One region of the Pseudomonas sp. PB3P13 genome, then DNA from elsewhere that is predicted to be linked to it. Evidence: predicted binding sites of a transcription regulator. Region 1 holds the regulator's gene; the other holds the start of a gene.
The links. Region 1 encodes sigma-54, which starts transcription at its own class of promoters, with help from an activator protein. Its sites were predicted from a motif close to ANTGGCATNNANNTTGCTNT; they were not measured.
Positions count from the first base shown of each region.

Region 1 (12,021 bases):
GCAAAGGCTCGGCGAGCACCTCAGCCACCGGTCCCGAGGCCATTCGCGAAACCGTTGCCGCCGCGCTGGCCATCGCCAAACATACTTCCGAAGACGAAGCGTCAGGCCTCGCCGATGCCGCGTTGATGGCCAGGGATCTGCCGGATTTCGATCTGTTCCACAAATGGGACATCACCCCCGAGCAAGCCATCGAAAAGGCTCTGCTGTGTGAAGCTGCCGCCTTCGATGCCGACAGCCGCATCAAGAACGCCGATGGCACCAGCCTCAGCACTCATCAAGGTTGCCGCGTCTATGGCAACAGTCATGGTTTTGTCGGCGGTTACGCTTCGACTCGCCACAGCCTGAGCTGCGTGATGATTGCCGAGGCCGATGGCCAGATGCAGCGCGATTACTGGTACGACGTGAGCCGCCAGGGCAATCTGCTGGCGGACCCGGTGACCATCGGCCGGCGTGCCGCGCAGCGTGCGGCGAGTCGACTGGGCGCACGGCCGGTACCGACCTGCGAAGTGCCGGTACTCTTTTCCGCTGAACTGGCGGGCGGTTTGTTCGGCAGTTTCCTGTCGGCCATTTCCGGGGGCAGCCTGTATCGCAAATCGTCGTTCCTTGAAGGCACGCTGGGGCAGAAGCTGTTCCCCGAATGGCTGACCATAGATGAACGTCCGCACTTGATGCGCGCGATGGGCAGCTCGGCGTTCGATGGCGATGGCCTGGCGACTTACGCCAAACCGTTTGTCGAGAAGGGCGAGCTGGTCTCCTACATCCTCGGTACCTATTCGGGTCGCAAACTCGGTATGCCGAGTACCGCCAACGCCGGCGGCGTGCACAACCTGTTCGTCACTCATGGTGACGAAGATCAGGCCGCGTTACTGCGGCGTATGGGCCGGGGGCTGCTGGTGACCGAGTTGATGGGCCAAGGGCTGAACATGGTCACGGGTGATTACTCCCGGGGCGCGGCGGGTTACTGGGTCGAGAACGGCGAAATCCAGTTTGCCGTTCAGGAAGTGACGATTGCCGGCAACATGCGCGACATGTTCAAGCAGATTGTCGCCGTGGGTAACGATCTGGAGTTGCGCAGCAATATCCGCACCGGTTCGGTGTTGATCGAGCGGATGATGGTGGCGGGCAGCTAAGCCTCGCCCACTGCGAAAAAAGGCGCGTTACCCCGCTTGGGTGACGCGCCTTTTTCATGAGCTTGATAAGAAACCCTGTGGGAGCGAACGATGGGGGGCGGGTCAGCCGCAAACTATTCGAACGTTAGACCATTATCGCGAGCAGGCTCGCTCCCACGTCGGTCCACTGAGCGCTGGGGTTGTGGTGGTTCTGATTCCCGTTTGGCTGCGAAGCAGTCATGGAGCCGGGGGGTCGCTTCGCGACCCAGCGGGGGCAAGCCCTAATGCCAGTCAGTTAAGGAATTGACTTGCCCGCCCAGCAGTAATAGAAACGGGTTTATGTTTTTATGAGTCCGCTTCATGTCCCTGCAAAACGCCCTTCAAGAAGTTACCAAACTCAATCCGATCTCTTTCGAACGCTTCGCGCAATTGATCGATCCCCTGTGGATCGAGCAAGCGCTGGCTTCGACCGGAACTGTTTCCCTGCGCCGCAGACGCCTGCCGGCCGAGCGCATTGTCTGGTTGGTGGTGGGGTTGGCCTTGTTCAAGAACGAGCCGATTTGGCTCATCGTGCAGCAGCTGGGACTGGCTTTGGGCGAAGCAAAGGTGCCTGTGCCTAGCGCCGCAGTCCAGGCCCGGCAACGGCTTGGATCAGAGCCTCTGGCGGCACTGTTTAAGCAATTGGCAGAGTCATGGGGCGGTGCTGAGCAGCCAGCTTCGGCTGGCTTTTTAGGGTTACGCAGCTTTGCGGTAGACGGCGTGGTGTGGTCTACCCCCGACACACCGGAAAACCGCCAAGCCTTCGGTGGCGGGCGGACTCACTCGGGAGACGGAGCCTGGCCACAAGTGCGCGGTGTTTGCCTGATGGATACCTATAGTCACTTGATTCGGGACGCCTGTTTTGGCGAGTTTTCGGTCGGCGAACTTCGCCATGCCAAAGGTCTTGAGAAATCGGTAAGCGATCACTCGGTGACGATTTTTGACCGTGCCTACTACTCGGCAGCGCTCTTGCTTGACTGGCAGCAAAGCGGAACCGAACGGCACTGGCTCATGCGGGCACGCAAACCGCTTAAATACGAGGTGATCAAAGAGTTGGGCGCCGGTGATTGGCTTGTGCGACTGACTGTTTCCAGAGATGCACTCAAGCAACGTCCCGACCTTCCTAGCCATTGGCAGGCACGACTGATTGAGTACTCGATAGACGACAAACCCCGCCGCTATCTCACCTCGTTGATCGATGCCGAACGTTACCCTGCCCATCAGGTGGCAGGGCACTACAACGAACGCTGGGAAATCGAATTGGGTTACCGCGAGATCAAGCAAAACCTGCTCAAAGGAGAGCAATTGCGCAGTAAACAGCCTGATCTGGTGCGCCAAGAACTGTGGGGAGCTCTGCTGGCCTACAACCTGATCCGCCAGGAGATGCGCTTGATGGCTGAAGAAATAAAGGTGGTACCACAACGTTTGAGCTTTCTCTGGTTGGCTCAAGCGGTCAGCAACGCGCTGCGTTTCTGCCCGCTTGAAACGCCAGGTACGATCCCTAAACGACTGGCAGAGCTGAGAGTCCAGGCTCAACACTTCATGCTACCTGCCAGACGACAGCGAAGTTACCCAAGGGTGGTCAAGCCTAGACCAGTCAAATATCCCAAAAAGAAGGCTGGAGGGCTTAACTGACTGGCATTAGGGCAAGCCCCCTCGCCACAGGCAAGCCCTATCACAGGCAGACCCTATCACAGGCAGACCCTATCACAGGCAAGCCCCATCACAGGCAAGCGCCATCACAAGCGAGCCCCTATCCAGAGGCATGCCCCCGCGCCATAAAAGCGCAGAAGGCAGCGGTGTTATTCGCCTTCGTCAAAGTAATTATTAATGAGATTCACCAAGGCTTGCAGCGCTTCATCTGCTTGCTCACCCTCTGTACTCAGATGGATTTTGGTGCCCTTGCCGGCCGCCAGCATCATCATGGCCATGATGCTTTTGCCGTCAACCGTGGCTTGCGGCGTGCGACCTACCCTGATCGTGCAATCCTTGAACTGACCGGCAACCCCGACGAATTTGGCAGACGCGCGAGCATGCAGGCCCAGCTTGTTGATGATTTCGATTTCCAGAGCAGGCATCGCGATGTGAATCCTTTAGCTGAGGTCGCGGTGGCGAACCTGGACGTTCTTCAAGGTTTTTTGCAGGACCTGACCCAGGCGTTCGGTCAGGTAGACAGAGCGGTGGTGACCGCCGGTGCAGCCAATTGCGATGGTGACGTAGGCGCGATTACTGGCGGCAAAGCGCGGTAACCATTTGAGCAGATACGTGGAGATGTCCTGGAACATCTCCTCGACATCCGGCTGTGCTGCCAGATAATCGGCAACCGGTTTTTCCAGCCCCGAATGCTCGCGCAGTTCCGGCTTCCAGTAGGGGTTGGGCAGGCAACGCACATCGAACACCAGATCGGCGTCGACGGGCATGCCCCGCTTGAATCCAAAGGACTCCACCAGAAACGCAGTGCCGGGCTCCGGCTGATTCAACAGGCGCAGCTTGATGGTATCGCGCAGCTGATACAGGTTGAGGTTGGTGGTGTTGACCTTCAGATCGGCAAGATCGGCAATCGGCCCAAGCAGTTGGGTTTCATCGCTGATCGCTTCGGCCAGCGAGCGATCGGCACTGCTCAGTGGATGGCGCCGACGGGTTTCCGAGAAGCGCTTGAGCAGCGTCTCTTCGTCGGCATCCAGGTACAGAACATCACACTGGATGTGACGGCTGCGGACTTCTTCGAGCAGTTCCGGAAATCGTGACAAATGACTCGGCAGATTTCGCGCGTCGATGGATACCGCCACCAACGGTTGCGCCAGTTCAGTGTGAATCAGTGCGCGTTCAGCCAACTCCGGCAGCAAACCGGCGGGCAGGTTATCAATGCAGTAATAGCCACTGTCCTCCAGAACAGCGAGCGCAGTACTTTTACCTGACCCGGAGCGGCCGCTGACAATGATCATGCGCATGATTAGTGCCCGTTTTGCTCGTCCAGGACAACCTGATACAAGGCTTCATTACTCGGAGCGCTGCGCAGTTTTTCCCGCACTTCCTTGCGATCGAGCATGCTGGCGATCTGGCGCAACAGTTCCAGATGCGCATCGGTGGCGGCCTGCGGGACCAGCAGAACAAACAGCAGGTCGACCGGAGCGCCATCGATGGCGTCGAAATCAATTGGGGCGTCGAGGTGCATCAGTGCGCTGACAGGCGACGTGCAACCTTTCAAGCGGCAGTGAGGAATGGCGATGCCGTTTCCAAAACCGGTCGAGCCGAGTTTTTCACGGGCAATCAGAGCCTCGAAGACATCTTGCATTTCCAGATCCGGGACTTCTTTATGGATAAGGTTGGCAATTTGCTCGAGGGCTTTCTTTTTGCTGCCGCCCGGCACGTTCACGAGGGAACGGCCGGGGGTCAGGATGCTTTCAAGTCGGATCATGGGTAGGGAGTGTTAACGACCGGTTGCGCCCTGGAGGAGGCTCTGGGTCTTTTCCTTATGCTTTTTGAGTTGTTTATCGAGCTTGTCGGTCAAGGCGTCGATCGCCGCGTACATATCGGTATGTTCCGCGTTGGCGACCACTTCATTGCCGGGAATATGCAGCGTGGCTTCGATTTTCTGCTTGAGCTTTTCGACCGTCATCGTGACCTGCACGTTGGTGATCTTGTCGAAATGCCTCTCTAATCGTTCGAGTTTTTCGCCGATGTAGGTGCGAAGAGGTTCGGTCACTTCCAGTTGGTGTCCACTGATGTTGACTTGCATACAGCTTCTCCTTCGTTGCCAGTGCATAAAGCGGCAGGCTGGGTTGCCTGCCACTGGAACGCTGTAACGTGACTCTACATCAACCGCTTGCGTTCGCTCGAAGGCGCGATCCCGAGGGATTCACGGTACTTGGCGACGGTGCGGCGAGCCACCTGAATGCCTTGTGCCTCCAGTAAACCAGCGATCTTGCTGTCACTCAACGGCTTTTTCTGATTTTCCGCTGCAACCAGTTTTTTGATGATCGCGCGGATCGCCGTGGACGAGCATTCGCCGCCTTCAGAGGTGCTGACGTGACTGGAGAAAAAGTATTTCAGTTCATAGATACCGCGAGGGGTATGCATGAACTTCTGCGTGGTAACCCGGGAAATCGTCGATTCGTGCATGCCCACCGCTTCGGCGATGTCATGTAGCACCAACGGCTTCATGGCTTCGTCGCCGTACTCCAGAAAACCGCGCTGATGCTCGACGATCTGGGTAGCGACTTTCATCAGCGTTTCGTTGCGGCTTTGCAGGCTCTTGATGAACCAGCGAGCCTCCTGCAGCTGATTGCGCATGAAAGTGTTATCGGCGCTGGTGTCAGCGCGACGCACGAAACCGGCGTATTGGGCGTTGACTCGCAGCCGTGGCACCGACTCCTGATTAAGCTCCACCAGCCAGCGCTCGTTGTCCTTGCGCACGATCACGTCAGGCACGACGTATTCGGCTTCGCTGGATTCGATTTGCGAGCCTGGGCGCGGGTTGAGGCTCTGCACCAGTTCGATGACCTGGCGCAGTTCGTCTTCCTTGAGCTTCATGCGGCGCATCAGCTGGCTGTAATCGCGGCTGCCGAGCATGTCGATGTAATCGCAGACCAGGCGCTTGGCTTCGCTCAACCAAGGCGTCTTGGGCGGCAGCTGGCGCAGTTGCAGCAACAGGCATTCGCTCAGGTTGCGAGCGCCGATGCCGGCCGGTTCGAATTGCTGGATGCGGTGCAGGACGGCTTCAATTTCATCGAGTTCGACGTCCAGTTCGGGATCGAAGGCTTCGAGGATTTCATCGAGTGTTTCGTCGAGGTAGCCCTGATTATTGATGCAGTCGATCAAAGTCACGGCGATCAGGCGATCGGTGTCGGACATCGGCGCCAGGTTCAGCTGCCACAGCAAATGGCTCTGCAAGCTCTCGCCGGCTGAGGTGCGGGTGGTGAAGTCCCACTCGTCGTCGTCACTGCTCGGCAGGCTGCTGGCGCTGGTCTGGTAGACGTCTTCCCACGCGGTGTCGACCGGCAACTCATTAGGAATGCGCTCGTTCCAGTCACCTTCCTCCAGGTTGTCCACCGTCGGGGCCGTTTCCTGATAGGAGGGTTCCGAAACATCGGCGTTTGGAGGTTGTTCGGCCTTGTCGGCCAACGGGTCAGCGTTATCGAAGTCGTCGCCTTCTTCCTGGCGTTCGAGCATCGGATTGGACTCCAGGGCCTCCTGGATTTCCTGCTGCAGGTCCAGGGTCGACAATTGGAGCAGGCGGATGGCCTGTTGCAGCTGCGGTGTCATCGTCAGCTGCTGGCCCATTCTCAAGACTAGCGATGGTTTCATGGCAGGGGCTTAACACCTTATTCGCCGGCGCACATGCGCCATCCACTACAGGGCGCCGAAGCGCCAAACTTAAGCAAATTATATGCCTGAAACTGAAGTGTTTGCCTAGAGCGCGGTAACAATAAAACACACTGAGGTGTTCATCGCGTCAGGCGCTCGGCCGACTAGCCAGACACTCAGCGCTTACAGACGGAACTCGTGGCCCAGATAAACTTCCTTGACCAGATCGTTGGCCAGGATGGTGGCGGAGTCACCTTCGGCGATCAGTTGACCGTCGTTGACGATGTAGGCCGTTTCGCAGATATCCAGGGTTTCACGAACGTTGTGGTCGGTGATCAGCACGCCAATGCCTTTGGCTTTGAGGTGGTGAATGATCTGCTTGATGTCGCCGACCGAAATCGGGTCCACGCCGGCGAAGGGTTCGTCGAGGAGGATGAATTTCGGGTTGGTGGCCAGGGCGCGGGCAATTTCCACGCGGCGGCGTTCACCACCGGACAGGCTCATGCCGAGGTTGTCGCGAATGTGGCTGATGTGGAATTCCTGCAGCAGGCTTTCCAGTTCCTTGCGGCGTGCGGTCTTGTCGAGTTCCTTGCGGGTCTCGAGGATCGCCATGATGTTGTCTGCAACCGACAGTTTGCGGAAGATTGACGCTTCCTGCGGAAGATAGCCGATACCAGCCTTCGCACGACCGTGCATGGGCTGGTGGCTGACGTCCAGGTCGTCGATCAGTACTCGGCCTTGATCGGCCTGTACCAGGCCCACGATCATGTAGAAGCAGGTGGTTTTGCCGGCGCCGTTGGGGCCAAGCAAGCCGACGATCTGACCGCTGTCGATGGACAGGCTGACGTCACGCACGACCTGGCGGCTCTTGTAGCTCTTGGCCAGATGCTGGGCTTTCAGAGTTGCCATTACTGGGCCTTCTGCTCGTCGGTTTTCTTCTTCGGCTGGATCACCATGTCGATGCGCGGACGCGACTCGGTGACCTTGCTGCCCGTAGCGCGACCGGCGCTGGCAAGCTTCTTGTTGGTGTCATAGACGATCTTTTCGCCCTGGGTGATGTTGCCATCCTTGTCGATGACCTTGGCGCGATCGATCAGCACGACGCGGTCTTGCGAGGCGTGATACTGGATAGTCACCCCGTAGCCCTGAACCGGCTTGGTGTCGCCGGCCGTTTGCAGTTGCTCGAAGTAGGCGAGGTTGCCCACCGAAGTCACCACGTCAATATCGCCGGCCTGGGTGCGGGTCATGGTCACAGTGTTTCCGGTGACCTTCATCGAGCCCTGAGTGATGATCACGTCACCCTTATAAGTGGCAATACCGTTCTTGTCGTCCAGTTGGGCATCGTCCGCCTGGATGCGGATAGGCTGCTGTTGATCGTCCGGCAGAGCCCAGGCGCTCACGCTTCCCAGTGCTGCGCTCAGACCGAGCAAAATAGGGAGAGTTTTAACGAGCCTCATACTGTCCTCTTACGTTCGATAGCAGGTGTATCCTGCTTTCTTTCAAATACGCTTTCATTCCGTTACCAGTCGAGACACCACCAGCGCCGTCGATTCTAACGGGTTGAGCGGTCTCCGCATATTGCCGCTGCGGGAACACGGTCATGCGGGTGGAGGTAATCAGGGTCTTGCGGTCTTTCTCATCGAAGCGGGTGATCCGCACCGAATCGATCAGCTCGACCTGAGTGCCGTCCGGGTTGACCTCGCCACGCTCGCTCTGCACATGCCACGGAAACTGGGTGCCGCGATACAGGTACAGGTCCGGATTGGTCAACAGCGTTACTTCGGTCGCTTTCAGGTGTTCGACCTTGTCGGAGGTCATTTCGTATTGCAGCTTGCCATCCGGCAGGTACTGAACGCTGTGGGCGTTGATCGCGTAATAGTCGATCTCGGTTTCGTCGACTTTGGCCACTGGCTTGTCGAGGAAGCGTTCCGGGCTGATGTTCCAGTAGCCCACCGCGGCAAAAATGGCCGCGATGCATCCGAACATCAGGGTGTTGCGAAATTTCTTGCTCAGCATAGTTGGCTCACAGGTACGCGGCGTTGGCCGCATCGAGGCGGCCCTGGGCGCGCAGGATCAATTCGCAGAATTCGCGAGCGGCACCTTCGCCACCACGGGCCTGGGTGATGCCGTGGGCATGTTCGCGGACAAAGCTGGCCGCGCTGGCCACCGCCATGCCGAGGCCGACGCGGCGGATCACCGGCAGGTCCGGCAGGTCGTCCCCGAGATACGCGACCTGTTCATAGCTCAGGTTGAGCTGGGCGAGAAGCTCGTCGAGCACCACCAGTTTGTCTTCCCGACCCTGATACAGGTGGGGAATGCCGAGATTCTTCGCGCGCCGCTCAACCACCGGGGTCTTGCGCCCACTGATGATAGCGGTCTGTACGCCGGCTGCCATCAACATCTTGATGCCTTGACCGTCGAGTGTGTTGAAAGTCTTGAATTCGCTACCGTCTTCGAGGAAGTACAGGCGACCGTCGGTCAGTACGCCATCGACGTCGAAAACAGCCAGTTTGATCTGTTTGCCGCGTTGCAGCAGGTCCGCGCTCATTACATTACTCCCGCACGCAACAGGTCGTGCATGTTCAAGGCGCCGACCGGGCGGTCGTCGCCGTCAACCACGACCAGCGCATTGATTTTATGGTCTTCCATGATTTTCAAAGCCTCGGCGGCGAGCATTTCGGCGCGGGCGGTCTTGCCGTGGGCGGTCATGACCTGATCGATGGTGGCGCTATGGATGTCAATGCTGCGATCCAGGGTGCGGCGCAAATCGCCGTCCGTGAAAATCCCGGCGAGCGTGCCGTCGGCTTCCAGGATCACTGTCATGCCCAGGCCTTTGCGGGTCATTTCCATCAGCGCGTCCTTGAGCAGGGTGCCGCGCTGGACTTGCGGCAGTTCCTGTCCGGCGTGCATGACGTTTTCCACTTTCAGCAGCAGGCGACGGCCAAGCGCGCCGCCTGGGTGCGAGAAGGCGAAGTCTTCAGCAGTGAAACCGCGGGCTTCCAGCAGCGCCACCGCGAGGGCGTCGCCCATCACCAGCGCAGCAGTCGTCGAAGACGTAGGCGCCAGGTTCAGCGGGCAGGCCTCGTGCTCCACGTGGACATTCAGGTTGACTTCGGCCGCTTTGGACAGCGGTGAATCAGGGTTGCCGGTCATGCTGATCAGCTGGATGCCAAGGCGCTTGATCAGCGGCAGCAGGGTGACGATTTCATTGGTGGAGCCGGAGTTCGACAGGGCCAGGATGATGTCATCGCCAGTGATCATGCCCATGTCGCCGTGGCTGGCTTCAGCCGGGTGCACGAAAAAAGCCGTGGTGCCGGTGCTGGCCAGGGTCGCGGCGATCTTGTTGCCCACATGCCCCGATTTGCCCATGCCGACCACGACCACGCGCCCTTTGCTCGCCAGGATCATTTCGCACGCGCGTACGAACTCTGCGTCGATATGGGGTAACAAGCCTTGTACGGCTTCCATTTCGAGGCGGATGGTGCGTTGGGCTGACTGAATCAGGTCGCTGGATTGGCTCATGTCTGAAATCGTATAGCCTGATGAAAAGGCGGCGATTATAGCGGCATTAAGCAAAACCCTCACGCAAGTTCGTCAGCCTTTGTCATTCCTTGTTGCGCTTAATACTTCCGTGTGAAGCTTTAAGGCTGTTAAGTGACCGAAGATGGCCCGCGTAGGCCTTGGGCGCTTGGCCTTTGCGGTGATATAGTTCGCCGCCAGTTCGGCCCGCCCGGTTAGCCATGTGCTTTCGCCAGAAAGTCAGGCGTCCGAGTGAGGGGGCTGCATCGAAAGGAGTTTAGATGAGTGCCGATAACGCCTACGCGGTCGAGCTGAAGGGACTGACCTTCAAGCGCGGTGCGCGCAGCATTTTCAATAACGTCGATATCCGTATACCGCGCGGAAAGGTCACCGGCATCATGGGACCTTCCGGGTGTGGCAAGACCACATTGCTGCGTTTGATGGGCGCCCAGTTGCGGCCGACCAAGGGCGAAGTCTGGGTCAACGGTCAGAATCTGCCAAAACTGTCGCGCAGCGATCTGTTCGATGCGCGCAAGCACATGGGCGTGTTGTTTCAGAGCGGCGCCCTGTTCACCGACCTCGATGTGTTCGAGAACGTTGCCTTTCCGCTGCGTGTGCATACCGAACTGCCGGAAGAAATGATCCGCGACATCGTCCTGCTCAAGTTGCAGGCGGTTGGCTTGCGCGGAGCGATCGACCTGATGCCCGACGAACTGTCCGGCGGCATGAAGCGACGCGTTGCGCTGGCGCGGGCGATTGCACTCGATCCGCAGATCCTCATGTATGACGAACCCTTCGTCGGTCAGGACCCCATCGCCATGGGCGTATTGGTGCGGCTGATCCGTCTGCTCAACGATGCGTTGGGTATCACCAGTATTGTGGTGTCCCACGATCTGGCCGAAACAGCGAGCATCGCCGACTACATCTATGTCGTGGGCGAAGGTCAGGTGTTGGGGCAGGGCACGCCCGAGGAATTGATGAATTCGCAGGAGCCACGAATTCGCCAGTTCATGACGGGTGAGCCTGATGGTCCGGTCGCATACCACTTTCCAGCGACGGATTACCGCGCAGATCTTCTGGGGAAGCGCTGATGCGCAAGATTTCACTGATTGAACGCGTACGTCGCTTCGGCCACGGTGGCATCGACGTACTGGCGGTGTTTGGCCGTTCGGCAATCTTTCTGTTCCACGCCTTGTTCGGTCGTGGCGGCATTGGTGGCGGTTTTGGACTGCTGATCAAGCAACTGCATTCGGTGGGCGTGATGTCCCTGGTGATCATTGTGGTCTCCGGGGTGTTCATCGGCATGGTGCTGGCGCTGCAAGGCTTCAACATTCTGTCCGGCTACGGTTCGGAACAGGCGGTCGGGCAAATGGTTGCCCTGACCCTGCTGCGTGAATTGGGCCCGGTGGTCACCGCGTTGCTGTTTGCCGGTCGCGCAGGTTCGGCCCTGACGGCTGAAATCGGCAACATGAAGTCCACCGAGCAGTTGTCCAGCCTGGAAATGATTGGTGTCGACCCGCTCAAGTACATCATTGCCCCGCGCCTGTGGGCCGGCTTCATTTCCCTGCCCGTGCTGGCGATGATTTTCAGCGTGGTCGGGATCTGGGGTGGTTCCTGGGTGGCCGTTGACTGGCTGGGAGTCTATGAGGGTTCTTACTGGTCCAACATGCAGAACAGCGTCACGTTCGCCGACGATGTGCTTAACGGCATCATCAAAAGTATCGTTTTCGCCTTCGTCGTGACGTGGATCGCCGTATTCCAAGGCTATGACTGTGAGCCCACTTCCGAGGGGATCAGTCGTGCCACTACCAAGACCGTGGTGTATGCCTCTTTGGCTGTGCTCGGCCTGGACTTTATTCTGACCGCCTTGATGTTTGGAGATTTCTGATGCAAAACCGCACCCTGGAAATCGGTGTCGGCCTTTTCTTGCTGGCTGGCATCCTGGCTTTGCTGTTGCTGGCGTTGCGCGTAAGTGGCCTGTCACCGAGCGCGAGCACCGATACTTATAAACTTTATGCGTATTTCGACAATATCGCCGGTTTGACGG
Region 1 covers NZ_CM142702.1:1,054,514-1,066,534, forward strand. Annotated here, with positions in the region: gene pmbA (metalloprotease PmbA) at 1-1,130, shown strand, start outside; gene ACYZT1_RS04635 (IS4 family transposase) at 1,470-2,783, shown strand; gene ACYZT1_RS04640 (HPr family phosphocarrier protein) at 2,951-3,226, opposite strand; gene rapZ (RNase adapter RapZ) at 3,242-4,099, opposite strand; gene ptsN (PTS IIA-like nitrogen regulatory protein PtsN) at 4,102-4,566, opposite strand; gene hpf (ribosome hibernation-promoting factor, HPF/YfiA family) at 4,579-4,887, opposite strand; gene ACYZT1_RS04660 (RNA polymerase factor sigma-54) at 4,962-6,455, opposite strand; gene lptB (LPS export ABC transporter ATP-binding protein) at 6,639-7,364, opposite strand; gene lptA (lipopolysaccharide transport periplasmic protein LptA) at 7,364-7,912, opposite strand; gene lptC (LPS export ABC transporter periplasmic protein LptC) at 7,899-8,471, opposite strand; gene ACYZT1_RS04680 (KdsC family phosphatase) at 8,479-9,003, opposite strand; gene ACYZT1_RS04685 (KpsF/GutQ family sugar-phosphate isomerase) at 9,003-9,977, opposite strand; gene ACYZT1_RS04690 (ATP-binding cassette domain-containing protein) at 10,256-11,065, shown strand; gene mlaE (lipid asymmetry maintenance ABC transporter permease subunit MlaE) at 11,065-11,862, shown strand; gene mlaD (outer membrane lipid asymmetry maintenance protein MlaD) at 11,862-12,021, shown strand, end outside.

Region 2 (12,021 bases), 590 kb from region 1:
GGTGTCGAGACGGTCCAGCTCGGATTCGCTTTTCTTCAGCTCTTTCTGCAGGGCTTCGACCTGCTTTTCGAGCTTGCCCATCTCGGTCTCGGTGCCCTTGAGGTCTTTCTGCACCCCCGATTTCTCTTCCTGCAACTTGCCCAGCAGTTTTTTCAGCTCGGCAATGTCCTGACGCGTGGCGTCCAACTGTTGTTGGGTTTGCGCACGCTCGTCGGCGAAGGCCGGTTGGAGCAGGCAGGTCAAGGCAAGGGCAATCAGGACGCGGAGCATAGAGGCGGGCGACACCAGGGAAAGGGACGGCCTAGTATGCCCGCCAAGCGCTGCAAAAAAAACGCCCAATTGGGGCTGTGTGATAACTGGCCGGAAAAACACTGAAAACCAATGCGGGACAGAGCTTGTGTGGCGAAGGGGCTTGCGCCCGTTGGGTCGCGAAGCGGACCCAAAATCTGCAATCGCGGTGTATCAGGTACACCGCATGCAATGGTTTTACGACTGCCACGCAGCCGAACGGGGGCAAGCCCCCTCGCCACACAGGCTTCCACAGGGTTTGGCGGTGTCTGAAGAGACTGCTTACACCAGTATCGAAGTCCCGGTCATCTCCGCCGGTTTTTCAAGCCCCAGCAACATCAGCATGGTCGGCGCGACATCCGCCAGCACGCCGCCATCACGCACCTTGAGGTCACGCTTGCCGACATATATGAACGGCACCGGCTCGGTGGTATGCGCGGTGTGGGCCTGACCGGTGGACTCGTCGGACATTTGCTCGACGTTGCCGTGGTCCGCGGTGATCAACGCTTCGCCGCCGACCTTGTCCAGCGCCTCGACAATGCGGCCAACGCACAGGTCCAGGCATTCCACCGCTTTGACGGCAGCGGCGAATACGCCGCTGTGGCCGACCATGTCGCCGTTGGCGTAATTGACGACGATCACGTCGTAGCGCTGGTTTTCAATGGCATCGACGATGCGGTCGGTCACCTGCGGCGCGCTCATTTCCGGCTGCAAATCATAGGTGGCGACTTTCGGCGACGGGATAAGAATGCGTTCTTCGCCTGGAAACGGTTCTTCGCGGCCGCCGGAGAAGAAGAAGGTGACGTGCGCGTACTTTTCGGTTTCGGCGATGCGCAGTTGCGTCTTGCCGTTCTTCGCCAGGTAGTCGCCCAGCACGTTGTCCAGGCTGCCGGCAGCGAATGCCGATGGCGCGGGGATGCTGGCGGCGTATTGAGTGAGCATGACGAAGCCGGCGAGGCTCGGCTGACGCGCGCGCTCGAATTCCTTGAAGTCGTCTTCCACGAATACGCGGGTCAGTTCGCGAGCGCGGTCGGCACGGAAATTCATGAAGACGACGGCATCGCCGTCCTCGACTTTTACCGGCTCACCAATGGAGGTGGCTTTGACGAACTCGTCACTCTCGCCACGGGCATACGCAGCATCAAGGCCTTCCTGCGCGGTGGCGGCATTGAATTGGCCATTGCCGTCAACGATCAGGTTGTACGCCTGGGACACGCGGTCCCAACGGTTGTCGCGGTCCATGGCGAAGTAGCGGCCGATGATGCTGGCGATCCGACCCTTGCCCAGCGCCTGAAACGCTGCGTCGAGCAATTCGATGGACGATTGCGCACTTTTCGGCGGCGTGTCGCGGCCGTCGAGGAAGGCGTGCAGGTAAATTTTTTCGGCACCGCGCTTGTAAGCCAGTTCGGCCATGGCGACCAGGTGGTCCTGGTGGCTGTGAACGCCGCCGTCGGACAGCAGGCCCATGAAGTGCACTGCTTTGCCGGCGGCAACGGCCTTGTCGACGGCAGCGACGATGGTCGGGTTCTCGAAAAACTCGCCGTCGCGGATCGACTTGGTCACCCGCGTAAAGTCCTGATACACAACGCGGCCAGCACCGAGGTTCATGTGGCCCACTTCGGAATTGCCCATCTGGCCATCCGGCAGACCGACATCCATGCCGCTTCCAGAGATCAGGCCGTTCGGAACGGTGGCACACAGGCGGTCCAGCACGGGCTTCCTGGCAGCAAGGACAGCGTTGGATTCCGGGCTCTCACTGTGACCGAAGCCGTCGAGAATAATCAGGACCAAAGGTTTAGGCGTGGTAGTCATGGATTCCACTCGTGGCTGAGTTAAAAGAGGGCAACGGAAAAAGGGAGTCGCAGTTTAAAGCTAAGTTCCGACGCCGTCACCGCCGGACGGGGTTTGGCCCACCATAGTGGCTGTGTATACTGGCCGACATTTTAACGCCCTGGAACCTCCTTCGATGGTTGCTAACCTGATTCAATTCGCCACTAACCACTATCTGCTCGTCGGTATTTTCGTCGTACTGCTGGCGTTGTTGATCGCTTACCAGATGCAAGGCGGCGGTCGCAGCCTCAGCACCGGTGAACTGACCGGGCTGGTCAATAAGGACGCCGGCGTGGTGATCGATATTCGTCCGGTCAAGGATTTCGCCGCGGGTCACATCGTCGGCGCGTTGAACATCCCTCACGACAAGCTGACCGCTCGCGTTGGCGAACTGGAAAAGCACAAGTCCAAGACCATTATTCTGGTCGACGCCATGGGCCAGACCGCTGGCACGCATGCCCGCGAACTGATGAAGTCCGGCTTCACCGCCGCCAAGCTTTCCGGCGGTATTTCCAGCTGGAAAGGCGACAACCTGCCCTTGGTGAAGTGATATGAGCAACGTCGTCGTCTACTCCAGCGATTACTGCCCTTACTGCTCGCGAGCCAAGTACCTGCTCGAGAACAAAGGCGTGGCTTTCGAAGAGATAAAGGTCGATGGCAAGCCGCAGGTGCGCGCTGCGATGGCCCAGAGAGCGGGGCGCACATCCGTGCCGCAAATCTGGATCGGCGAGCGCCACGTCGGCGGCTGTGATGATTTGTTTGCCCTGGAGCGCGCCGGCAAGCTCGACGCGCTGCTCAAGGCCTGAACGCCTTCCCTATAAGACCCCGAGATCAGAAAGGATCCGAGATGACTGACCAACAGAACACTGCAGCCAGCGAAGAAGAAACCGCACCGCAATTTTCCTTGCAGCGCATCTACGTGCGTGACTTGTCCTTCGAAGCCCCGAAAAGCCCGGCGATCTTCCGCCAGCAATGGGAGCCAAGCGTCGGTCTGGATCTGAACACCCGTCAAAAGGCATTGGAAGGTGACTTCCACGAAGTCGTGCTGACCTTGTCGGTTACCGTGAAGAACGGTGAAGAAGTGGCTTTCATTGCTGAAGTGCAACAAGCCGGCATCTTCCTGATCAAGAACCTCGACGACGCATCGATGAGCCACACGCTTGGCGCGTTCTGCCCGAACATCCTGTTCCCGTATGCCCGCGAAACCCTGGACAGCCTGGTCACCCGCGGCTCGTTCCCGGCCCTGATGCTGGCTCCGGTGAACTTCGACGCGCTGTACGCGCAAGAACTGCAGCGCATGCAGGCGGCTGGCGAGACTCCGACCGTTCAATAAGCTGCGCAGCGACACCCGTGTGGGAGTGAGCCTGCTCGCGATTAAGGAGTGTCAGACGACATTTAAGTCAGCTGACACACCGCTATCGCGAGCAGGCTCACTCCCACATTTGTTATGCGGTGTTACTTGAATCCGAGCTGACGCCAACCTTCGTATACCGCAACCGCCACGGTGTTCGACAGGTTCAGGCTGCGGCAGCCTTCACGCATCGGCAGGCGCAAACGTTGCTCGCCGGGCAAGGCATCCAGCACTTCGGCCGGCAGCCCCCGGCTTTCCGGGCCGAACAGAAACGCGTCACCCTCGGCGAAACTGGCATCGTGGAACAGCCTCGAGCCTTTGGTGGTGAAGGCGAACAGCCGAGGATGGCCGAGGCTTTCGAGGCAGCTGGCAAGGTCCGCATGACGTTGCAGGGTGGCATACTCGTGGTAATCGAGACCGGCCCGACGCAGACGCTTGTCGTCCATCTCGAAACCCAGCGGCTCGATCAAATGCAGGTGGCAGCCACTGTTGGCGCACAACCTGATAACGTTGCCGGTATTCGGCGGAATTTCTGGTTGGAAAAGGATGACGTGAAACATGCACGGCTCCGAAGATAAAGATGAGCGGCATTCTACGCCGCCTGTGGGTGATCGATCGAAACTATTGCCACGGGTCATGGGTTCGCTGGTGATTGTCGGCGTGATGACCGGGCTGATGATCGGTCGCCTGACCACACCCGACCCCAGCCAATTGCAGCAGGTCGAGGTGACCAGTGACGGCTTGGTGGTGTGGTTCAACAACGAGCCCAAATCCCACGGCGAATTTGTCGACGGCAGCCTGGCGTTGCTGTTCGAGGCTGAAGGCAAGGCGCAGAAAGGCCAGCTGAAGCTCAACGACAAGAGCGCGAACTGGCGAGTGCGTTTGAGTGATGGAGGGCTGTTGCTGTCGGTCGTGGCCGCCCGGCCGCTGCAGGGCGAATGGTCCGGCAGTGAGGTCGATGACCGTTGGCGGCTGGAGATCCATCTCCGAGAGAAATAAAGAGGGAATCCCCGGCCTGCCTGTACCAAGGTTCCCGAAACGGGAGGGCTCGCGTATTTCGTCGTGAGCCGGTGTAAAGAAGGAACCCCTGACCTGCCTGTATCAAGGGCCCCAAAACGGCAGGACTCGGTGCCATGTGTGGTGCGAGTCCGATGTAAAGAGGGGAATCCCCGGCCTGCCTGTACCAAGGTCCCCGAAACCGGGTAGTGAACCAAATCACTGAATGGACCATTGCAGGGGGCGTGCCAGCTTTTAACAATTCGAAACAGGAACCGCTGCAAAACGGCGAAAACCCCGTATTGCGGGGCTTTCGTGTTTTTTCGATCGGGTTTGATTGTGCATAGGGGCGGGGTGTCGAATCAGTGGTTGTGCGCGATTGCGGTTCACGATGCATTCAGTCGGTGCGCCGTGCCCCAAAAGCATCGCGAGCAAGCTCGCTCCCACAGGGTTCAGGGGCGTTCACGTATGCGCGAAAACACTGAAATCGACTGTAGGAGCGAGCTTGCTCGCGATGGGCTGTAACAGTCAGCGAAGATCTACACGCCGCTTAACCCTCTTCCCCCTCATCCTCATCCCCACCATCGACCTTCATTCCCAGTTCCTTGATCTTGCGCGTCAGGGTATTACGTCCCCAGCCCAACAAAACCGCCGCATCACGACGCCGCCCGGCCGTATGTTTCAATGCTGTCTCGATCATGATCCGCTCGAACGTCGGCACCGCGCTATCGAGCAGACTCGACTGGCCACGCGCCAGTGCCTGATCGGCCCACTGACGCAACGCTTGCTCCCAGTTGGTCACAGGTGCCGAATCTTGCGGCAGGTTCAGCAGCTCCGGCGGCAGGTCGCCGATGTGCACCTCTCGACCCGATGCCATCACCGTGATCCAGCGGCAGGTGTTTTCCAGCTGACGCACGTTGCCGCCCCACGGCAGGTTCTTGAGGTATTCCTCGGTCTCGCTTTTCAGCAGTTTCGGCTCGACCGCCATCTCTTGCGCCGCGCGGCTGAGGAAATGCCTGGCCAGGGTCGGAATATCTTCGCGACGATCCGATAATCGTGGGATATGAATGCGGATAACGTTGAGACGATGAAACAAGTCCTCACGGAATTTGCCGGCCTGCACCAGGGTTTCCAGGTTCTGGTGAGTGGCGGCGATGATCCGTACATCGACTTTAACCGGCATGTGACCGCCAACGCGGTAGAACTCGCCATCGGCCAAAACGCGCAGCAATCGAGTCTGCGTATCCGCTGGCATGTCGCCGATTTCATCGAGAAACAGCGTGCCGCCGTCAGCCTGTTCAAAACGACCGCGACGCAGGTTGGCCGCGCCGGTGAACGCGCCTTTTTCGTGGCCGAACAGCTCGGATTCCATCAAATCTTTCGGAATCGCCGCCATGTTCAAAGCAATGAACGGCGATGCTGCTCGCGGGCTGTGACGGTGCAAAGCGTGGGCCACCAGCTCTTTACCGGTACCGGATTCGCCGTTGATCAGCACGGTGATGTTGGAGTGGCTCAAGCGGCCGATGGCGCGAAACACTTCCTGCATCGCAGGCGCTTCGCCGATGATTTCCGGTGTACGGGTCAGCGCGACAGGTACTTCCAGGCCTTGCTGCTCTTGTGCGTGCTGGTTGGCGCGCTTGACCAGCGACACCGCCTCGTCGACATCGAACGGTTTTGGCAGGTATTCAAAGGCGCCGCCCTGATAGGACGCAACCGCGCTGTCCAGGTCCGAGTGCGCCGTCATGATGATCACAGGCAGCCGAGGGTGTTGCTCGCGAATCCGCGCCAGCAGGTCCAGACCGCTGGCGCCGGGCATGCGGATGTCGGAAATGATCACGTCCGGTTGCTGGCGCGCCAGTCGGCTCATCACGCCATCGGCGCTGTCGAAGCTCTGCGTGGTCATGCCTTCCTGCTGCAAGGCTTTTTCCAGGACCCAACGGATTGATCGGTCGTCATCGACGATCCACACGGTTTCACTACGGCTCATGTCGATGTGGCTCCTTGTTCCAGTGGCAGAAAGATCGAGAACGTGGTCTGGCCTGCGTGGCTGTCGCACTCGATCAGGCCATGGTGCTGGCTGATGATGTTCTGGGTAATGGCCAGGCCCAGCCCGGTACCGTCCGGACGACCGCTTACCATAGGGAAGAAAATGGTTTCCTGCAGCTCGGCAGGGATGCCGGGACCGTTATCGATGATCTCGATCTTGGTGACCAGGCGATGGCGCACGTGGCCGATGGTGAACTGGCGCATGGCGCGGGTGCGCAGAGTGATGCGGCCCAGGCGTAATTCGTTCTGGCTGCTAATGGCCTGCATCGCGTTGCGCACGATGTTCAAGACGGCCTGAATCATTTGTTCGCGGTCGATCGTTACGTCAGGGATGCTCGGGTCGTAGTCGCGGGCCAGAGTGATGCAGCCTTGGCTTTCCGCCTCAACCAGGTGCGAGACCCTTTCCAGCACCTCATGAATGTTGCACATGGCCAGCGACGGCAGTTTGTTCGAGCCGAGCATGCGATCGACCAGATTACGCAGGCGATCGGCTTCTTCAATAATGACGTTGGTGTAGTCGCGCAGGCTCTCTTCCGGTAGTTCGCGGGCCAGCAGTTGTGCGGCGCCGCGAATTCCGCCTAGCGGGTTCTTGATCTCGTGAGCGAGCCCGCGAACCAGCATCTTGCTGGTTTCCTGCTTCGACAACTGCGCCTCTTCCTTGGTGATCCGCAACAAACGATCGCGCGGGTGCACTTCCAGTAACAACTTGGTGGCGGCATTGGCCAGGATCGGCGTTACCGCGTAATCGACCGTCAGTGTCTGACCGGTCAGGGCAGTGAGCATCGCTTCGCGTTTTGTAAAAGGGTGCGCGTGCTCAACGGCCTGACGCAGGGAGTTGAGTGCCTCGGGAGATTCGGTAAACAGTTCGCTGATGAATTGCCCATGACTTCGCTGGCCGCTGATGGCCAAAAGCATTTCCGCCGCCGGGTTCATGTATTCCAGATGCAGCTCGGCATCCAGCAGGATGGTGGCGGTGGTCAGGTTGTCTAGCAACAGTCGGTGCAGTGCGTCGCTTATGGTCATCAGGACCTCTTTTGGAGCAGGGCATGCGCAGGAATAACGCGCCGATGCAGGGAAAATGCAAAAAACAAACCAAGGCTCCGAAAAGAAGCGGTGAAACCCTGAAACGGGTGTTTAACGCTCGTTTGCGTGGCGTTCTGCCAGCTCTCGCGGCTATTTCCGAACCAAAATGGGTGGCGATGAGGTTCCGTCAAACCGTATCGCACCAATATAGTGCGGGAGCTGCATCGAGGTTAGAAGAAACGCAAAAAGGGATTTTTTTCTTCTTCAGGTTTGTCTTTCAGCGGGCATTCTGGCCGTTGGCCGTAATCCGCGAGGGCGCAGGGTTTGACCTGACGTTTCTGCGCGAGGGAAATGCGCAACATGTGGAAGGGTTGATTGGCGGTGCGCTCCACGGTGCGTCCCTGCTCGTCAACAATCTCGACGGACAGGTTGTGCGTGCCACGATCAATATCGGTGAGCGCGAAAACCGGACTGGCGCCGGGCTCGCCGGTGGGTTGGCCGTCCAGTAGCAATCGATAACGATGGCCGCGTTGCAGGCCGGGTTCGCTGGTGGCGCTGACGATGAGTTCGCCGGCAGTACTGCGGACCGTGGCGTCGGGCTCGGGAATCAGCAGCCGGAGCATGTTGTAGTGAAAGGACGGTTTGGCCGTGGGCTTCTGCTCGGCAACCGCTGGCGCGGCGCTGGTCGGGTTGGCTGACATGCGATTGCTCGGCGCCAACGGCACGCGTTTGGCGTTGCCCGACCCCGGCTGATCGGTGAAAACCCGATTGCCCTGGGCGTCGATGTAAGTGAATACCTGCGCCGATGCCGGTAGCGCAATCAGGCAAGCGATCAGCAGCCACAACCTCATGGCGTATGCACTCGTTGAAGGGTGAAGGTCACGGATGGACTCTGTTGGACAACCGCTTCGCCGCTGATGACCTGGACCGCGAGACTGTGTGTGCCGCGATCGATGTTGACCAGTTGCAGAATCGGCACGTTGCTCGGCTGGCCGTAGGGTTGATCGTCCAGCACCAGTCTGAACAGGTGTGGACCTTGCAGGCGCGGCTTTATCAGTACATTCACGGTAAACGTGCCGTTGTTGGCGCGCAGCGCTTCAGTGGTGGGCAGGTTGGTCAGCTCGAGTATCTCGTAGGCACTCCGCGGTTGCTCGCGGCTGTTGGCTTCGGTGGCAGGCACAGGGGCAGTCGGCTGTTGTGACTCAACACTGTTGAGTGGCGGCAATTCGACCGCTTCGGCCCTCACGCCGTCGGGCGGCTGATTGCTGTAGGCGGTGTTGCCGTCGGCGTCGGTGTATTTGTAAATCTGAGCTGCGGCGGGCAGGGCGATCAGCAGCAGGACAAATAGAAAACCACGACCCATAACATTAACCCGATCTCAAAGCGTTGGCTTGCAGCATAGGCCACGGTCGGCAGTTGGCCCAAGCTGTAAACATCCGGGCATGAATTTTTGCTATTCGTCAGACGGCGCAGTTTCCTGTGGGAGCGAGCCTGCTCGCGATTCGGTCGTACATTTTACATGGGTGCTGACTGACACAGCGCTATCGCGAGCAAGCTCGCAGGGGGGTATCGCCGGGCTGTAAAACGCAGCCACAAAAAAGACCTCCCGAAGGAGGCCTCTCTCTTCACGCCGCTCGCGCAGGCGCTACCGGATCAGCAGCTGTAGTACAGCTCATATTCCAGTGGGTGTACGAAGGTGCGGACCTTGATTTCTTCTTCGCTTTTCAGAGCGATGTAAGCGTCGATGAAATCGTCGGAGAACACGCCGCCTTTGGTCAGGAACGCACGACCCTTGTCCAGTTCTTCCAGGGCTTCTTTCAGGCTGCCGCACACTTGTGGGATCTCTTTCGCCTCTTCAGGCGGCAGGTCGTACAGGTTTTTGTCGGCAGCGTCGCCAGGGTGGATCTTGTTCTGGATGCCGTCCAGGCCAGCCATCAGCAGCGCTGCGAAAGCCAGGTACGGGTTGGCAGCCGGATCCGGGAAACGTGCCTCGATACGACGGCCTTTAGGGCTGTTGACGTATGGAATACGGATCGAGGCGGAACGGTTGCGCGCCGAGTAGGCCAGCATTACCGGAGCTTCGAAGCCTGGCACCAGACGCTTGTAGGAGTTGGTAGCCGGGTTGGTGAAGCCGTTCAGGGCCTTGCCGTGCTTGATGATGCCGCCGATGAAGTACAGAGCGGTTTCCGACAGGCCGGCATAGCCTTCGCCAGCGAAGGTGTTCTTGCCATCTTTGGAGATGGACATGTGCACGTGCATACCCGAACCGTTGTCGCCGTACAGCGGCTTGGGCATGAAGGTAGCGGTGCGGCCGTAAGCGTCGGCAACGTTGTGCACAACATATTTCAGCGTCTGAACTTCGTCAGCTTTCTTCACCAGGGTGTTGAACTTGACACCGATTTCGTTCTGACCGGCAGTTGCCACCTCGTGGTGGTGAACTTCAACGACCTGACCCATTTCTTCCAGCGCGTTGCACATCGAGGTGCGGATTTCATGGTCGTGGTCGAACGGCGGAACCGGGAAGTAGCCGCCTTTCACGCCTGGACGGTGGCCACGGTTGCCGCCTTCCACGTCCTGGTCGGACATCCACGAGCCTTGCTCGGAGAAGATTTTGAACATGGAGCCGGAGATGTCGGACTTGAACTTCACTTCGTCGAAGATGAAAAACTCTGGCTCAGGACCGCAGAATACGGTGTCACCGATACCGGTGGTTTTCAGGTATTCCTCGGCGCGGTGGGCGATGGCACGCGGATCGCGATCGTAACCTTGCATGGTCGAAGGTTCGATGATGTCGCAGACCAGGATCAGGGTCGGCTCTTCAGTGAAAGGATCGAGAACGGCAGAATCGTCATCCGGCAGCAGGATCATGTCGGAGGCTTCGATGCCTTTCCAGCCAGCGATGGAGGAACCGTCGAACATCTTGCCAACTTCGAAGAAGTCGTCTTCCAGCGCATCGCGAGCCGGCATGGTCACGTGGTGCTGAGTGCCTTTGGTGTCCGTGAAGCGCAGATCAATCCACTTGACGTCATGATCTTTGATGAGTTGAACCGACTTCGACATAGTGTCCTCCGGGTGAATTAGGGCGGGTAGTGGATGCCCTTAATAGTGGTGATGCCGGCGCGAATACTCTGCCAAGGCAACCTGCCTCACAAGGGAGCAAATTGCATGCCAGTGCCCCAGCATGGGTTTTTTGCCCCAATATCACGCTTATTAAGGCCATTAATGCGTCGAGGCTAAATTAATCGCCCTGTTATGTCGCGCTTTAATCTGCAAACGACCCGTTTTGGTGCACGGAAAACCTTCTGCACATTAACTGGTTAAACCTTGAGCAATTTCCGCTATAATCCGCGCCCCCCTTTTTCGGCTGGCCCAGCGCGCGCTGTTTTCATGAAACTAATCGTAAAAGTCTTCCCCGAGATCACCATCAAAAGCCGCCCGGTACGGATGCGTTTCATCCGCCAGTTGGCCAAAAATATCCGCACCGTGCTCCGTGACCTGGACCCGGCGGTGGTGGTGAACGGTGTGTGGGACAATCTCGAGCTGGAAACCCGTGTCACCGAGGCCAAAGCGCTGAAAGAGATGACCGAGCGGCTGAGCTGCATGCCCGGTATCGCGCATTTCCTGCAGGTTGACGAATACCCGTTGGGTGACTTCGACGACATCGTCGCCAAGTGCAAACTGCACTTCGGTGATGCATTGGCCGGCAAGATTTTTTCGGTGCGCTGCAAGCGTGCCGGCAAGCATGAATTCACTTCGATGGACGTCGAGAAATACGTCGGCAGCCAACTGCGTCGTCAGTGTGGCGCTGCCGGAATTTCGCTGAAAGCGCCGGAAATCGAAGTTCGCATCGAAATTCGCGACAAACGGTTGTTCGTTATCCACAACCAGCACAACAGCATCGGTGGTTACCCGCTGGGTGCCCTGGAACAGACGCTTGTGCTGATGTCCGGCGGGTTCGATTCCACTGTCGCGGCTTACCAGATCATGCGTCGCGGCCTGATGAGTCATTTTTGTTTCTTCAATCTGGGCGGGCGGGCCCATGAACTGGGCGTCATGGAAGTCGCGCACTTCATCTGGAAGAAGTACGGCAGCTCCCAACGCGTGTTATTTGTCAGTGTGCCGTTTGAGGAAGTCCTGGGAGAAATTCTGGGGAAAGTCGATAACAGTCATATGGGTGTAGTTTTGAAGCGTATGATGTTGCGCGCTGCTTCCCGTATTGCCGATCGGCTGGAGATCGAAGCGCTGGTCACCGGTGAAGCGATTTCCCAGGTGTCGAGCCAGACATTGCCAAACCTGTCCGTGATCGACTGCGTGACCGACAAGCTGGTCTTGCGTCCGCTGATCGCCAGTCACAAGCAGGACATCATCGACCTGGCCAACGAAATCGGGACTGCCGATTTCGCCAAGCACATGCCGGAATACTGTGGGGTCATCTCGGTGAACCCCAAGACCCACGCCAAGCGTCCTCGCGTGGAGCATGAAGAGAA
Region 2 covers NZ_CM142702.1:465,249-477,269, forward strand. Annotated here, with positions in the region: gene ACYZT1_RS02195 (murein hydrolase activator EnvC family protein) at 1-270, opposite strand, end outside; gene gpmI (2,3-bisphosphoglycerate-independent phosphoglycerate mutase) at 571-2,100, opposite strand; gene ACYZT1_RS02205 (rhodanese-like domain-containing protein) at 2,255-2,668, shown strand; gene grxC (glutaredoxin 3) at 2,670-2,924, shown strand; gene secB (protein-export chaperone SecB) at 2,966-3,451, shown strand; gene ACYZT1_RS02220 (tRNA (cytidine(34)-2'-O)-methyltransferase) at 3,574-4,029, opposite strand; gene ACYZT1_RS02225 (hypothetical protein) at 4,028-4,468, shown strand; gene ntrC (nitrogen regulation protein NR(I)) at 5,016-6,452, opposite strand; gene glnL (nitrogen regulation protein NR(II)) at 6,449-7,534, opposite strand; gene ACYZT1_RS02240 (DUF4124 domain-containing protein) at 7,765-8,385, opposite strand; gene ACYZT1_RS02245 (DUF4124 domain-containing protein) at 8,382-8,897, opposite strand; gene glnA (glutamate--ammonia ligase) at 9,188-10,594, opposite strand; gene thiI (tRNA uracil 4-sulfurtransferase ThiI) at 10,922-12,021, shown strand, end outside.
Region 2: glnA (glutamate--ammonia ligase) is a predicted target of sigma-54. The motif match lies at 10,688-10,707, and genes of this name have one in related genera.